DNA from 4 places in the Pseudoalteromonas shioyasakiensis genome. Region 2 is predicted to be linked to each of the others. Evidence: predicted binding sites of a transcription regulator. Region 2 holds the regulator's gene; each other region holds the start of a gene.
What was found. Region 2 encodes sigma-54, which starts transcription at its own class of promoters, with help from an activator protein. Its sites were predicted from a motif close to GTTGGCACGNNNNTNGNNT; they were not measured.

Region 1 (3,779 bases), 1.0 Mb from region 2:
TGCGGGTCTTGAACAAGAAAGTGGCAATATCGGTGCGGTAGTTGATGTTATCAACTCGATTGCAGAGCAAACTAACTTACTAGCACTGAACGCAGCAATTGAAGCAGCCCGTGCTGGCGAGCAAGGTCGAGGCTTTGCTGTTGTTGCTGATGAAGTTCGTTCATTGGCAAGCAGAACGCAAGAGTCTACGGATGATATTCGCAATATGGTCAGCCGCTTACAGCAAATTGCCCAGCAAGCGTCGACTATGATGCAACAAGGTCAAGAACGTGCTGAAGGCTCAGTTGAGCAAACACAAATTGTATTGCAAGCTCTACAAGATATCGCGCAATCAGTGACAAATGTGCAAGATCAAAGTCATCAAATTGCGACTTCGACTGAGCAGCAAACTGTGGTTGCAGAAGATATTAACAATAGCTTGGCAGCGATTAATCACTTAGTGAATAGCACTGCGGATCATGCCCATGAATTGGCGGATGAAGCACGTGATTTGAATGAATTGGCAGCCGCTTTAAATAAGACGGTGAATCAATTTAAGTTATAAAGATAAATTGCTGAAGTAGTTAAAAACCCGATGTCACCTGAAGATGACATCGGGTTTTTATCGTCAGCCTTCCCTGTTAGTCGTGGCGCAACCGCTTTCGCGTGTTCCATAAATTCGTGCCACTGTTGCTTGTTCCATAAAGCAACTCCTTTGTTGGTCAATCCTTGTGTTGGTTGCGTTTGTACTTGTTCCATATAGTCTCCTCCTTACGCTAGCTTCATCCTGTTTGGCTCCTGCCTAAGCTTATTCCTTGCTGTCATCTCCGTTCACTTTATCCATAAAGCGTTGCCATTGTGCGCTACTCCATAACGCCTTATTACTTCCTTGTTGTCCTTTGTGCGTTGTTACATTATCCATTCTGTAAACTCCTTGCGGTTTATCGTCCGTTACTCCTACAGCCCTTCCTTGCTGTGCTCCATTACCCATCCTTGTAGATTAATGCGGTGATTATCGCTTAGCGATGATATACACAGCATGAATCAAACCTGGAATGTACCCTAATAAGGTTAAAAGAATATTAATCCAGAACTGCGCACCTAAACCTACCTGTAAAAATACGCCAAGTGGTGGAATTAAAACCGATAAAATAATACGTATTAAATCCATGACTCACTCCTTGAAAAAAGCTTAGCCCAGCCAAAGCTGGGCTATATAGGGCTTGCTATTATTCAGCAACAATCGTTAATTCATCGATTACTTTGCGAACATCTTCAGCATTTTCTGCAATGCTTACCGCTAATTGCTTTTCTGCATCAGACTCAACAGTACCTTTTAGTGTTACTACACCCATGTCAGTATCAACATCGATGTCTGTACCACCAACTTCTGAGTTAAATAAATAACGTGTCGTGATTACAGTACTGATTTTTGCGTCGGTTAAGTCGCTTTCTGCTGAATCAGCTTTATCTGATTTCATGTGCTTAGCTTTCATGTTTTTAACAACAGTTAGTTTGTTATCAACAGAGCTAACACCGTCTAGGCTAAGAACTAGCTCTTCAGCAAGCTCTTTATCTAATTCGCTATCAACTTTACCTGTAAGTACAACCTTGCCATTCGTTACATCAGTGTTGATGTCAAAGTTGTTAAGGTTTGTGTTCATAAGAAGCACAGTTTCTGCCTTACCATCAATCCAAGCATCTTTACTTTCATTTTCCCAGCTGCTTGCCTGAGCTGACATGCTAGTTGCACCAATTACTAAAGCGGCAATCATAGATTTGTTAAAAGTGTTCATAATCTTCTCCTTTTGATTTAAGACACTTTTACTAATGCGACTATGATGCCAACTATTTATTTGTTTATTTTCAGAAAGTTAAACACTCATTCAGCGGCTATTTATATTCATTTAGGTAAAGATTTACAAGCTGCTCGGTAAGAAGTTCACGATGTTGCAAAAATGGCCACTTAGTTGCTGATTTTATTAATCTGTGGTTAATTTAACGAAGTTGCTTATTAGCACAAAAATTCAAACCATTGATTTATATAAAAAATAAACTTTGGCCTAAGCTTTGCTATGTAATTAATAACTAAAAAATCACCTTTAAAATCACAACAGGGAACTACCATGGCCGTTAAACTTGAAGATCGCCCAATCGATCAAGTAAAAGAAGAAGTCATTGATCAACTCATTTATAACTACAGTCATGCTGTTATTTCAGCCGAAGCATTTGAACGCCGACTAGATCAGGCAATGGCAGCCACCAGCAATGAAGTATTGGTTGAACTGGTTGCTGATTTAGATCTGAAAGCGGATATTGACTACAAATCGCATAAGCATGCGCAATTTAAACCTCACTACAGCCACAGCAACGACAACGAAAGCCTGCAGCTTCGTAGTATTTTGGGTTCAAATGAGCGCAGCGGCCAATGGGTAGTACCAAAAGAAATTCACCTAACAAACTGCTTAGGTTCAATCGAACTCGACTTTAGCGAAGCAATTTTCCAACATCAGCACGTCACCATTTACGTAAACTGTATTTTAGGTAACGACGAAATCTACGTGCCAGAACATGTAAATGTGGTATCTAAACTGTTTAGCTTTATTGGCAGCGTAGAGAATAAATCAGTCGCCTTAAATAAAGGCCAAGGCCCAACCATCACTATTGAAGGTAATGTATGGCTAGGCTCAGTCGAGATTTCAGTTAAACGTACCATGAAAGAAAAATTCATCAGCTTTGCCAACAGCCTAAAAGCCAGTTGGAAAGAGATGAATAAAGTGCAGTAAAGTTGTGAGGTGCGATTATGTTAATGTAGGTCGTCATTTATGGCGACAAGATATTGCATACGTTTCATCAATGACGCGCTAAAGCACGACCTACAAGAATGCGCGCGAAATAAATTTCACGCCTTCATCAAAGGCATCTAATCTCACAAAGAGGCCAAGAGGCGCTTCGCTGAAGAGAAAACAAAAAAGCACTATTATCACTTTCTCATTCTTTTCTCATTCACTTCTCTTTGTGCAAGTATTTTCGCGCTAAAGCACGACCTACATCAAAGGCATCTAATCTCACAAAGAGAATAAGAGGCGCTTCGCGCTACACAGAGAAAACCAAAGTATCACAAAGAGATCATGAGACGCTGCGCTGAAGAGAAAACAAAAAAGCACTATTATCACTTTCTCATTCTTTTCTCTTTGTGCAATTATTTTCGCGCGAAATAAATTTCACGCCTACATCAACGTGGGAACGGCTTTAGCCGTGAATAAAATAAAGCTGTTCGGCGTTAAAAACACCTCCTACACCGTAGGCGTCACGCTTGCTTGGCGCGTCTTATATACAACGCCATTCCATCAACCTATGCCTGACCTACAAACAACACAATTCGGCTTCAAACTGACAGCTGAAAGCTGATGGCTCCTCAAATTTCGGCACTAAAGTACCTCCTACGAGGCTGGCCTTTGGTAAAGGCCCTACAAACAACACAGCTCGGCTCTAAACTGACAGCTGAAAGCTGACGGCTCCTCAAATTTTCGGCACTAAAGTACCTCCTACGAGGTAAGCCTGTGGTAAAGGCCTACAAACAACACCACTCGGCTTCAAACTGACGGCTGAAAGCTGACAGCTCCTCATATTTTCGGCACTAAAGTACCTCCTACGAGGCTGGCCTTTGGTAAAGGCCCTACAAACAACACAGCTCGGCTCAAAACTGACGGCTGAAAGCTGACAGCTCCTCATATTTTCGGCACTAAAGTACCTCCTACGAGGCTGGCCTTTGGTAAAGACCTAAAAACAACACCGCT
Region 2 (3,779 bases):
ACTCCTGATCCCAAGCTTATTGATTGCCTTTTCGGGCGCAGCTGCCGAGCAAACTGGCGCTCAGATTAGCATTAGCTCAGATCGCCAAGTAGGGAAACTAAAAGATGGCGTTGGCATATTCGAAGGTAACGTAGAGATCGTGCATGGTAATCGTCGTATTACCGCAGAGCGCCTTGAAGCACATGGCGGCGACACCGAAGGTACAGTAGAGTTAATTATTGCCACAGGCACACCAGCTTACTTCGAAGAAAAACAAACTGATGGCACCGTGATGAGCGCCAGCGCCGAAGAAGTTCGTTATGATGTTGCAAAACGCTTCTTAACCTTAAACGGTGAAGCTGAAGTTACTCAAGCAGGTCAAAAAGTAACAGCAAAAAGCATTACCTATGATATGGCACAGCAGCTGATCAGTGCTGAAAAAGACGAAAATTCAACAGATCGTGTACACACTATTTTAGTACCTGTTGAAAATAAAAAAGACAATAAAGGCCAACCATGAGCACATTAAAAGCAGAGCTTTTAGCTAAAAGCTACAAAGGCCGTCAAGTGGTTAAAAATGTCGGTCTTGAAGTTGAGGCAGGCAGTATTGTTGGCTTGCTTGGCCCAAATGGCGCAGGTAAAACCACCACCTTCTACATGATTGTAGGCTTAGTACCAAGCGACAAAGGTAAAATCAGCATTGATGATAACGATATTACCCTTTTGCCAATGCACAATCGTGCCCGCTTAGGTATCGGCTATCTGCCACAAGAATCGTCAATTTTTCGAAAGTTAACGGTGTACCAAAACTTGATGGCTATTTTAGAAACTCGCAAAGATCTAAACAAAGCAGGTCGCGAAGAAACACTAAATAGCTTACTCGATGAATTTAGCATCCAACACATTCGCGATAGCCAAGGTATGGCGCTGTCAGGTGGTGAACGCCGCCGTGTTGAAATTGCTCGCGCATTAGCCGCAAATCCTAAATTTATCCTTTTAGATGAGCCTTTTGCTGGTGTTGATCCAATTTCAGTGTTAGATATAAAGAAAATAATTGAGCACCTAAAAAATCGTGGTATTGGTGTACTAATTACTGACCATAATGTTCGAGAAACCCTTGATGTTTGTGAAAAAGCCTACATTGTTTCTCATGGGGAGCTAATTGCATCAGGCACACCTGAGCACGTATTAGCAGACCAAACTGTACGCGATGTATATCTAGGCGAGCAATTCAGGCTGTAACCATTACGCCAGCGACTAGAGCATCTGCTAGACTTATAACAATGACAATAAATCGATAATGACTTAACTGTGTTTGCACAGTTATCGATAACTTAAAAAGGATTGTTAGGGATACATGAGGCAATCATTACAGCTGCGCATGGGCCAGCAACTTACAATGACTCCACAACTGCAACAAGCTATTCGTTTGTTGCAGCTCAGTACATTGGATCTCCAGCAAGAAATTCAAGAAGCGCTTGATAGTAATCCTCTACTTGAAGTGGAAGAAGCGGATTACAACGAAGAAAGCACCGGCAAGAATGAGCAAAAAGCTGAATCTGACGATGTGCAAGTCAGCGCGTCTGCCGAAGAAGCTCCTAGCGAATACGAGCAAGAAAGTAGTGATGCTCTCAATAAAGACACCGTAAGCGATGACTTAGCTATGGATGTTACCTGGGATGAGTACATGAGTGCCGCCCCTTCAACATCGTCAGGGCCAATGCCTGAAGATGAATCAATCTATCAGGGTGCATCAACCGAAACCCTTCACGAATACCTAATGTGGCAATTACAGCTCACGCCATTTAGCCCTACTGATGAAGCGATTGCTGTGGCAATTGTAGAAGCTATCGATGAATCAGGTATTTTAACGGTAAGCTGTGAAGATATCGTCGAAAGCTTTAATCAAAATAGCGATGAAGAAGAAATCGAACTTGATGAAGTCGAAGCGGTCTTAAAAAGAATTCAGTTATTTGATCCTGTTGGTATTGGCGCACGCAGTTTACAAGAATGTCTGTGCATTCAGTTACGTCAATTCGATGCTAATACGCCATATTTAGCTGAAACTAAAATGGTTTTATCTGAGCATATCGAATTATTAGCGAGTCGCGACTATCGAACTTTGATGAAAAAGACTAAGCTTAAAGAAAACGAGCTTAAAGAAGTGATGACGCTCATCCACAGCTTAAATCCTAAGCCTGCGGATAGCATAGTGCGCGAAGAGTCTGAGTACGTCATACCTGATGTATCAGTAAAAAAAGTAAAAGGTCGCTGGGTAGTCGAGTTAAACCCAGACTGTATGCCAAAGATTAGAGTGAACAGCCAATATGCGGCGATGTCTCGCTCTGTTAAATCAAGTAGCGACAGCCAATTTATTCGCTCTCACTTACAAGAAGCTAAGTGGTTTATTAAAAGCTTAGAAAGCCGTAACGATACGCTATTAAAAGTGACCAACTGTATCGTTCAACAACAACAAGCTTTCTTTGAGCATGGCCCTGAGGCAATGAAGCCGATGGTGCTAAATGATGTTGCTGAAATGGTCGAAATGCATGAATCGACGATTTCACGGGTAACAACGCAAAAATATATGCATACCCCACGGGGTATTTTTGAGTTGAAATATTTCTTCTCAAGCCATGTCAGCACCGAAAATGGTGGTGAGTGTTCTTCTACAGCAATACGCGCTTTAATCAAGAAGTTAGTCGCTGCAGAAAACTCAGCTAAACCATTGAGTGATAGCAAAATTGCAGATATATTGGCTGAGCAAGGAATTAAAGTAGCTAGACGTACAATTGCAAAATATCGTGAGTCTCTAGCAATACCTCCGTCTAATCAGCGTAAGAGTCTGATTTAGACGTTTTACATAGAAGGAAAAATGCTTATGCAACTAAATTTAACTGGTCGTCATGTAGAAATCACAGATTCATTAAGAGACTATGTAAACACCAAGTTTGCGAAACTAGAAAGGCATTTTGACCATATTAATAATGTTCATGTCATTCTAGATGTAGAAAAATTAAGCCAAAAAGCAGAAGCAACTTTACATGTAAACGGAGGCGAGTTATTCGCTTCTACAGAACATCAAGATATGTACGCAGCCATTGACTCACTGATCGATAAACTCGATCGCCAAGTCATTAAACACAAAGAGAAATTAGCTCGACATTAAATTATGAAACTAAGTTCACTTACTAACCAGGACTGCAGCAAAGCTGCGGTCCTTTTTAATAGCAAAAAAAGAATTCTTGAATATATCAGCGAACTGGCTCACCAGCAGCTTCCTCATTTATCGCAACAAGATATCCTAGATGCTTTACTCAACCGAGAAAAACTAGGTAGCACCGGCATTGGCCGAGGTATTGCTATTCCACATGGCCGAATGAGTGGCGCAGATGAACCTCATGCTTTTGTGATAGTGAGTGAATCCCCTATTAATTTTGATGCAATTGATAATCGCCCGGTTGATATTTTTGTAGCACTCATCGTACCAGATGGTGACTGTCAGCTTCACCTAAAGACCTTATCAACAATTGCTGATAGACTTAAAGATAAAGAGTTTTGTAAACAGCTGCGTAGTGCAACTACCGATCAGCAACTGTTTCAGGTCATATCAGCAGAGGCATAAATGGAATTAATAATTATCAGCGGTCGCTCAGGCTCAGGTAAATCGGTCGCTTTACGAGTACTGGAAGACTTAGGGTATTATTGCGTTGATAATATTCCAGTTAATCTACTTCCTTCGCTCGTACGAAGTGTGTCTGATAACTACGATAAAATAGCGGTCAGCATCGACGTACGTA
Region 3 (3,779 bases), 240 kb from region 2:
ACGAAGACCAATTTGTTCCATGATAGAACCTTGGTGCTCTTCTTGACAGTCGATTGTAAGTGTTTCGTATGGCTCTTCTTTTTGACCATCAACTTCACGAAGGATTACTTGTGGACGAGATACAGCAAGCTCGTAACCTTCACGACGCATGTTCTCGATTAAGATACCTAAGTGTAACTCACCACGACCAGAAACACGGAAGCTATCTGGGTTGTCAGTTTCTTCAACACGTAATGCTACGTTGTGTACAAGCTCAGCTTGTAAACGCTCAAGGATGTTACGTGAAGTTACGAATTTACCTTCTTTACCAGCAAACGGTGATGTATTTACAGAGAACGTCATTGTTACTGTAGGCTCATCAACGCTTAGCGGTGGTAATGCTTCAACGGTATTTACATCACAGATAGTGTCTGAGATTTTCAGCTCACCAAGACCTGTGATTGCAATGATGTCACCTGCGCCTGCAGATTCTGCTTCATGACGCTCAAGACCTAAGTAGCTCATTACTTGGCCAACTTTACCGTTACGCTTAGTACCATCTGCACTAACAATTGTTACTTGTTGGTTAGGACGAACAGTACCACGCTTGATACGACCTACACCGATAACACCGATGTATGAGTTGTAGTCAAGCTGAGAAATTTGCATTTGGAAAGCACCTTCAGGATCTGCATCCGGTGGAGATACTTCGTCAACGATCATCTGGAACATTGGTTCCATGTTATCTGATGGCTCGTCTAAATCCATTGTTGCCCAGCCGTTGATAGCTGATGCATAGATTACTTTAAAGTCTAACTGTTCATCAGTTGCACCTAAGTTATCGAATAAGTCGAAAACTTGGTCCATAACCCAGTCAGGACGTGCGCCTGGTTTGTCGATTTTGTTGATAACAACAATCGGCGTTAAACCTTGTGCGAATGCTTTTTGCGTTACGAAACGCGTTTGCGGCATTGGACCTTCTTGAGCATCAACAAGTAGTAATACTGAGTCAGCCATCGAAAGTACGCGTTCTACTTCACCACCGAAGTCGGCGTGTCCTGGGGTGTCTACGATATTGATATGGTAGTCGTTCCAAGAGATAGCTGTGTTTTTAGCTAAAATGGTAATACCACGCTCTTTCTCAATGTCGTTTGAGTCCATTACGCGCTCTTCGTTACCGCCGCGCGTTTCTAATGTGCCTGATTGCTCAAGCAGTTTATCAACCAAAGTTGTTTTACCGTGGTCAACGTGGGCGATAATCGCTATATTTCTTAACTTTTCGATGCTCATATTTTTTCTCAGAGAAATTGAATCTCATTGATCCTGCAAGATCTACGCACTCACCTGCGTTTTCACCAGATGTCCCAGCATAGGATTTAAAAGGGCGCATATTATCCCTTAATAATGGCATGGATGAAAGTTTATCCAATATAAATTTATAAACTTTCTTCAGGCTTTTTATAAGTATCTGTTTTATAAATGACAAATTTATGAAAAATAAAGTGAATCTTAGCTCAAAACTGGCGAAATTTTCGTTTTTGATCCATATTTTGGCACTAAATCGTGTTCATAACAGAAAAATTGGCACGCTCAATAATTGTGCAAAACAAGGTCGCACTTTTTACGCACCAGAATGATCTTTTTACGCACCAATTTAGTGCAATGAAAGTTAACAAAACAAAGCCCTGTTTACTTTTTATAAGTCTAAACAAGGTGTTAAAAAAATGGCACGAAACCAGCTTATATAAGCGAAAAGCAATAATGCAGCAAAAAATAAAACCCAACAATTGGAGGACACATGTCACAATCGGTTTTAGATTTTATCAAAGAAAATGACGTTAAGTTCATTGATTTACGCTTTACTGATACCAAAGGTAAAGAACAGCATGTTTCTATTCCTCATCATCAAATTGATGAAGATTTTTTCGAAGATGGCAAAATGTTTGATGGCTCTTCAATTGCTGGCTGGAAAGGTATCAACGAATCAGACATGGTACTTATGCCTGTTCCTGAGTCTGCGAAAATGGACCCGTTTTCTGAAGAAGCTACACTAATCGTACGTTGTGACGTAGTTGAGCCTTCAACACTTCAAGGTTACGAGCGTGATCCACGTTCTGTAGCAAAACGCGCTGAAGAGTACATGCGCTCTACTGGTATTGCTGACACTGTATTATTCGGTCCAGAGCCAGAGTTCTTCCTTTTTGATGACGTTAAGTACAAATCAGACATGTCTGGTTCTATGTACAAAATCGATTCTGTAGAAGCTGCTTGGAACTCAGATAAAGACTACGAAGGTGGCAACATGGGTCACCGTCCAGGTGTTAAAGGCGGTTACTTCCCGTGTTCACCTGTTGATTCATCACATGACTGGCGTTCAGCGACTTGTTTAGTTCTTGAAGAACTAGGTCAAGTAGTAGAAGCTCACCACCACGAAGTAGCAACTGCAGGTCAAAATGAGATCGCAACTCGCTTCAATACAATGGTATTAAAAGCTGACGAAATCCAAGAGATGAAATATGTTATCCATAACATGGCTCACCTTTACGGAAAAACAGCGACATTCATGCCTAAGCCAATCGTAGGTGATAACGGTTCTGGTATGCACTGTCACCAATCTCTAGGTAAAGATGGCGTAAACATCTTCGCTGGTGACAAATACGCGGGTCTATCTGAAGAAGCACTTTACTACATCGGTGGTATCATCAAGCACGCTAAAGCAATCAACGCATTCGCTAACGCGTCAACTAACTCATACAAGCGTCTAGTTCCAGGCTTCGAAGCACCAGTTATGCTTGCATACTCTGCACGTAACCGTTCTGCTTCAATCCGTATCCCAGTGGTACCGTCTGCAAAAGCACGTCGTATCGAAGTACGTTTCCCTGATCCAACAGCTAACCCATACTTAGCATTCTCTGCAATGCTTATGGCTGGCCTTGACGGTATCAAAAACAAGATCCACCCTGGCGATGCAATGGACAAAGACTTATACGATCTACCTGCTGAAGAAGCAGCTGAGATCCCACAAGTTGCATCTTCTTTATCTGAAGCACTAGCATCATTAGACGCTGACCGTGAGTTCTTAACTCAAGGTGGCGTATTCACTGATGACCTAATCGATGCATACATCGCGCTTAAAGGTCAAGAAGTTGAAAAACTTAACATGACAACTCACCCAGTTGAGTTCGAAATGTACTACAGCGTGTAACATACGCTGTATCAGAATTATCTGAAAGATAATAAATGTGTGTTCTCAAGCCCGCTCTGCGGGCTTTTTTAATGGTAATTGAGCGGGTTCTACTCTACAGTTTTATTTAGATTAAAAAATGCAGGGTTGCAGGGTGAAAAGCACAACTTTATTGGTACTATCGCTGATTTTTATAAGCTTTTTTAGCTATAGCGCAGCGCAGAAAGTGTATTCTTGGAAAGATAAAAACGGCGTTTTAGTATTTTCTGATACACCGCGCCCTGGCGCTACCGAAGTAAAGATGAATACCCAAAACCTGACCATGCCAGCTACCGACACCAGCATACTTGATAGCGCACCAAGTGCGACACCTGTCAAATTTAAAGTCAGTATTGCTTCTCCTGCTAATGAAGCGACCGTGCGAGAAAATACCGGTTCAGTGTATGTCACTGCTCGAATTAGCCCACGCTTTGAAAACGGATTTAAAGTACAACTTTTATTTGATGGTTCTGCCCATGGTGCACCAAGTAATAGCACGACCTTTGCACTAAGAGAGGTCGAACGTGGAAAACACACATTACAAGCAAAACTTTATGATGCTAATAATAAACTCGTT
Region 4 (3,779 bases), 470 kb from region 2:
AATTAGTGCGTTATCCATCCAAAGCGGTGTAGAAATTAAATACAGCGATATCTCAGCCAGTATTTTTGATAGCAGCATGCAGTTATCTGAGATCACGGTTTCAAATAGTTTAAGCAATGAGCCAGTTGCAACAATCGATAGTATTGATGTGTCGGGTTACGAAGTAGATGCGGTGCCGCCTCACACTGGTTTTGTTATGAAGAACTTTCGTTTTAGCGATGAATTTTTAGCGCAGCTGCCAGAAAATTCTAATAACAAGCTAGCATCAACAAGCTATAACGTTGACTCATCGCTTGATTATAATAAAGATTCAGGCGACAGCGACTTTGCTCTTAAAGTGACTGCGAATGAGGTGGCTGACGTTAACTTTAATCTTGGTTTAGCTAAAACCACAGCTTTAATGGAAGCATCATTGTCTGTGAGTCAGATGCAAAATGAAGCTGCTGATGGCCAGCTTACTTTAGAGCAGCAGTTACAACAGCAATCGAAGATGATGGCAGCCCTCACTCAGTTAGAGCCACGTAGCATTAATATGTCGATTGCTGATGAAGGTGAGCTTAAAGCGGTTGTTGATAGCTTTTTAACTGCGCAAGGTATGACTCATGATCAATTTAAGCAAGTCGTTGCGATGCAATTACAGCAAGTACCAGTGAGCGAAGAGCTTGCTACAGCGATTAGCAACTTTGTGAATGGTTTATCGTCTTTCTCTGTATCAGCTAAATTACCTGAAGGTAAAACTATGATGGAGATTAATCAGCAAATTCAAATGCTGATGGGTCAACCTGAAGAGCTTGCGAAATTTATCAACCTACAAGCAAGCGGCGAATAATCTCAAGCCTCTTTTGTAAACCTAACCTTAAAGTGACGAGTGATTTAACTTACTCACTTTAAGGTTGTTTTTTATTTGCATCACACCTTGGCTGTGCTCTAAAAATTTCTGTGCTAAAGCGCGTTGAAAGCCAGTTTCTGCAATACCTTTTAGTTCAACAGTTTCACCTTCAACAATCACTTGTAAGCTTTCAATGTGAAAGTTAGGGTTACGAGTTAACTTCTGCAAAGCCATTTGCTGTAAGCGCGGTTGCGCAGATGTGCTTGTTGTTAGCACACTGGTGTTAGCGCTTACGTTCGTTGCGCATGCAAGTAAAAAAATACAGCTTAATGATGTAAGTACTACGGTTAATTTGAAGCGGCTCATACAATTCCCTCGTTAATGTAGTCTGCTGTGAACTATTGCTGAACCAGTTACAATTATTATTCCAACATTCAAACGTCTGATTTTAAATGTTTTTATTTTTATTGGTGGGATGGGTGAGTAATAAAGTGTGAACTAATTACACACTCAATGAGTAAAAAGGGTAAGGCACAAAAATGCCGAGACAAGCTCGGCATTTTCACAGTGAAGTTAAAGTTAAAACTACTTTTTCTTCTTCGTTTTAGCTTTAGCTTTTTTCTTTGCCTTTATTTTTACTGGATCTTTTTTCTTTTTAGATGGGATTTTCGCTTCTTTATGTTGTGGCTCAAGTCCTTTAATTACTCGGCGTTTAAGTTTTTGCTCAATGTAGCGCTCAACCTTACCAACAATTGCCACGTCATGCGCTTCAATAAATGAAATCGCAATGCCTTTTTTACCTGCACGACCAGTACGTCCAATACGGTGTACGTACACGTCTGCGGTGCGTGGCATATCAAAGTTGATAACATGGCTGATATCAGCAACATCAATACCACGAGCAGCAACATCCGTTGCAACTAAGATATTGTTACGACCAGAGTGAAAGTTCTCCATCGCTTTCATGCGCTTGTCTTGTGGCATTTCACCGCGTAACCAAGCAACACGAAGGCCTTCGTTGTTTAACTCACCAACTAATGTTTCTAGGCGCTCACGGGTTTTAACAAACACAATTGCTTTATGAATGTCGTCACCATTTAATGTTTCAATTAACATTTTTAGCTTGTGGTCGTAGTCATCAGCAAGGTGAACCCATTGGTGGATTTTGCCTTTCTCTTTGCGTGAAGATTCGGCTTCAAGCAGTGCAGGGTCGTTTAAGATACGTTCTGCAAATAACTCAACGCTGTCACCTTCAAGGGTAGCTGAGAATAAGAAACATTGACGGCGGTTACGTGCTTCATCACAAATACGTAGCATTTCTTTACGAAAGCCCATGTCTAGCATGCGGTCAGCTTCATCAAGAATAAGCATTTCAACGTTTTCAGCGTGGAAGTTCTCTGTTTCGAGATACTCCATTAAACGCCCTGGTGTGGCAATCAGAATGTCGTTATTGCTTTCGAAAATTTCTCTGTGTGTCCCGTAGTTTATACCACCTGTCACAACCCCAATTTTAAGATGAGTTTGTGCTGCAAGTAATTCACATTGCTCATGAATTTGATAAGCAAGCTCACGGGTTGGTGTCATGATCAATACGCGCGCAAAGCCAGGATCGCGACGTGGGAAATCAAGCAAGTATTGAATTGCAGGGATCAAAAACGCGGCTGTTTTACCCGTACCAGTAGGGGCAGATGCCAAAATATCACGACCTTGAAGTGCTTCAGGGATCGCTTGTTGTTGAATACTGGTTGGCGTATCAAAACCCATTTTATTAATGGCATTTAACAGCTTGTTATCGATATCAAATTCAGAAAATTGCATAGAGTGACATAAATAGAGGACAATTGAGCCTAATTATACGCGTTAACGCGGCTATGGTGAATGAAAAGGTGAAAAAATGTCAGGCTTTGTGTTTAAACAATTTACGGTAACGCAAACACGCACAGCGATGAAAGTGTCGACCGACGGTATTTTGTTAGGTGCTTGGGCTGATGTGAGTGGTGCTAAGCGCATTTTAGACATTGGCGCAGGCACAGGGCTGTTGGCGCTAATGGCAAAACAAAGAGCGCCTGAAGCGAAAGTCAGTGCCATCGAAATTGATTCTGGTGCCTGCAATGATGCTCGAGAGAACTTTGCGGCTAGCCCATGGCCTGATATAAACCTTTTCGAAGGTGCTGTGCAGTCGTTCAGCGCAGCAGAGCCTTTTGATGCGATCATCACCAATCCACCGTATTTTAATGCGAGCCTAAAAGGTGAAAACTATGCTCGAAATACAGCCCGCCATACTGACGGCCTTAGTTTCAGCGAATTAATAGCGGCATGTACTAGGCTTAGCCACAGTAAATCTGTGTTGAATGTGATTTTGCCTTGCGTAGAGGCTGAGCAATTCATAGCTGTTGCCGAGCAAGCAGGCTGGTACTTAAATCGTCATTGTTTGGTGCGTACTACCGAGAAAAAACAGCCAAGTCGTAGCCTGTTGTTACTCAGCCAAAACATCGGCGAATGTGATACATCATCGTTAACCATACATGCAGTTGATGGCAGCTATAGCCAAGATTATAAAGAGCTCTGTAAAGCTTTTTACCTAAAGATGTAATTATACCTGTGGTTTTTGTATGGAAGGTGGCTGTAATTGCATAACTTCATCAAGCTGAATTTGCTGAACATATTCAAGCTTTAATAGGGCATCTAATACCGCTTTACTGTGCGACTTTTCTATTTCGGCACTGCAAAAGTCAATAATGCTAAAGCGGCGTTTGATCAGCAGACCTTCGATGTCAGGTAAAGGTTCTGTGGTTTCAATTAACACGCGGGTTGTTGGGCAAGGGTCGGCATAGCCTGAGCGTAATAACTTTTTTAAATTAAACAAGTTATCATCAAGCCGACCCAGTTCAATGGCAGCTTTAGCGCTATCAGGAATAAATAAAGGCTCAGCAAAGCGATTTATTTTTAT

Region 1: the regulator sigma-54 is predicted to act here: its motif matches at 1,810-1,828, upstream of KQP93_RS15250 (BON domain-containing protein).
Region 3: the regulator sigma-54 is predicted to act here: its motif matches at 1,703-1,721, upstream of glnA (glutamate--ammonia ligase).
Region 4: the regulator sigma-54 is predicted to act here: its motif matches at 1,243-1,261, upstream of KQP93_RS04455 (BON domain-containing protein).

The regions. Positions count from the first base shown of each region.
Region 1 covers NZ_CP077770.1:3,287,561-3,291,339, forward strand. Annotated here, with positions in the region: gene KQP93_RS15235 (methyl-accepting chemotaxis protein) at 1-544, shown strand, start outside; gene KQP93_RS15240 (hypothetical protein) at 529-738, opposite strand; gene KQP93_RS15245 (YqaE/Pmp3 family membrane protein) at 992-1,150, opposite strand; gene KQP93_RS15250 (BON domain-containing protein) at 1,209-1,775, opposite strand; gene KQP93_RS15255 (LiaF domain-containing protein) at 2,106-2,765, shown strand.
Region 2 covers NZ_CP077770.1:482,638-486,416, reverse strand. Annotated here, with positions in the region: gene lptA (lipopolysaccharide transport periplasmic protein LptA) at 1-499, shown strand, start outside; gene lptB (LPS export ABC transporter ATP-binding protein) at 496-1,221, shown strand; gene KQP93_RS02320 (RNA polymerase factor sigma-54) at 1,337-2,833, shown strand; gene hpf (ribosome hibernation promoting factor) at 2,861-3,148, shown strand; gene ptsN (PTS IIA-like nitrogen regulatory protein PtsN) at 3,152-3,604, shown strand; gene rapZ (RNase adapter RapZ) at 3,605-3,779, shown strand, end outside.
Region 3 covers NZ_CP077770.1:244,323-248,101, reverse strand. Annotated here, with positions in the region: gene typA (translational GTPase TypA) at 1-1,269, opposite strand, end outside; gene glnA (glutamate--ammonia ligase) at 1,778-3,184, shown strand; gene KQP93_RS01205 (DUF4124 domain-containing protein) at 3,318-3,779, shown strand, end outside.
Region 4 covers NZ_CP077770.1:949,498-953,276, forward strand. Annotated here, with positions in the region: gene KQP93_RS04450 (hypothetical protein) at 1-829, shown strand, start outside; gene KQP93_RS04455 (BON domain-containing protein) at 857-1,195, opposite strand; gene srmB (ATP-dependent RNA helicase SrmB) at 1,415-2,647, opposite strand; gene KQP93_RS04465 (tRNA1(Val) (adenine(37)-N6)-methyltransferase) at 2,724-3,422, shown strand; gene KQP93_RS04470 (hypothetical protein) at 3,423-3,779, opposite strand, start outside.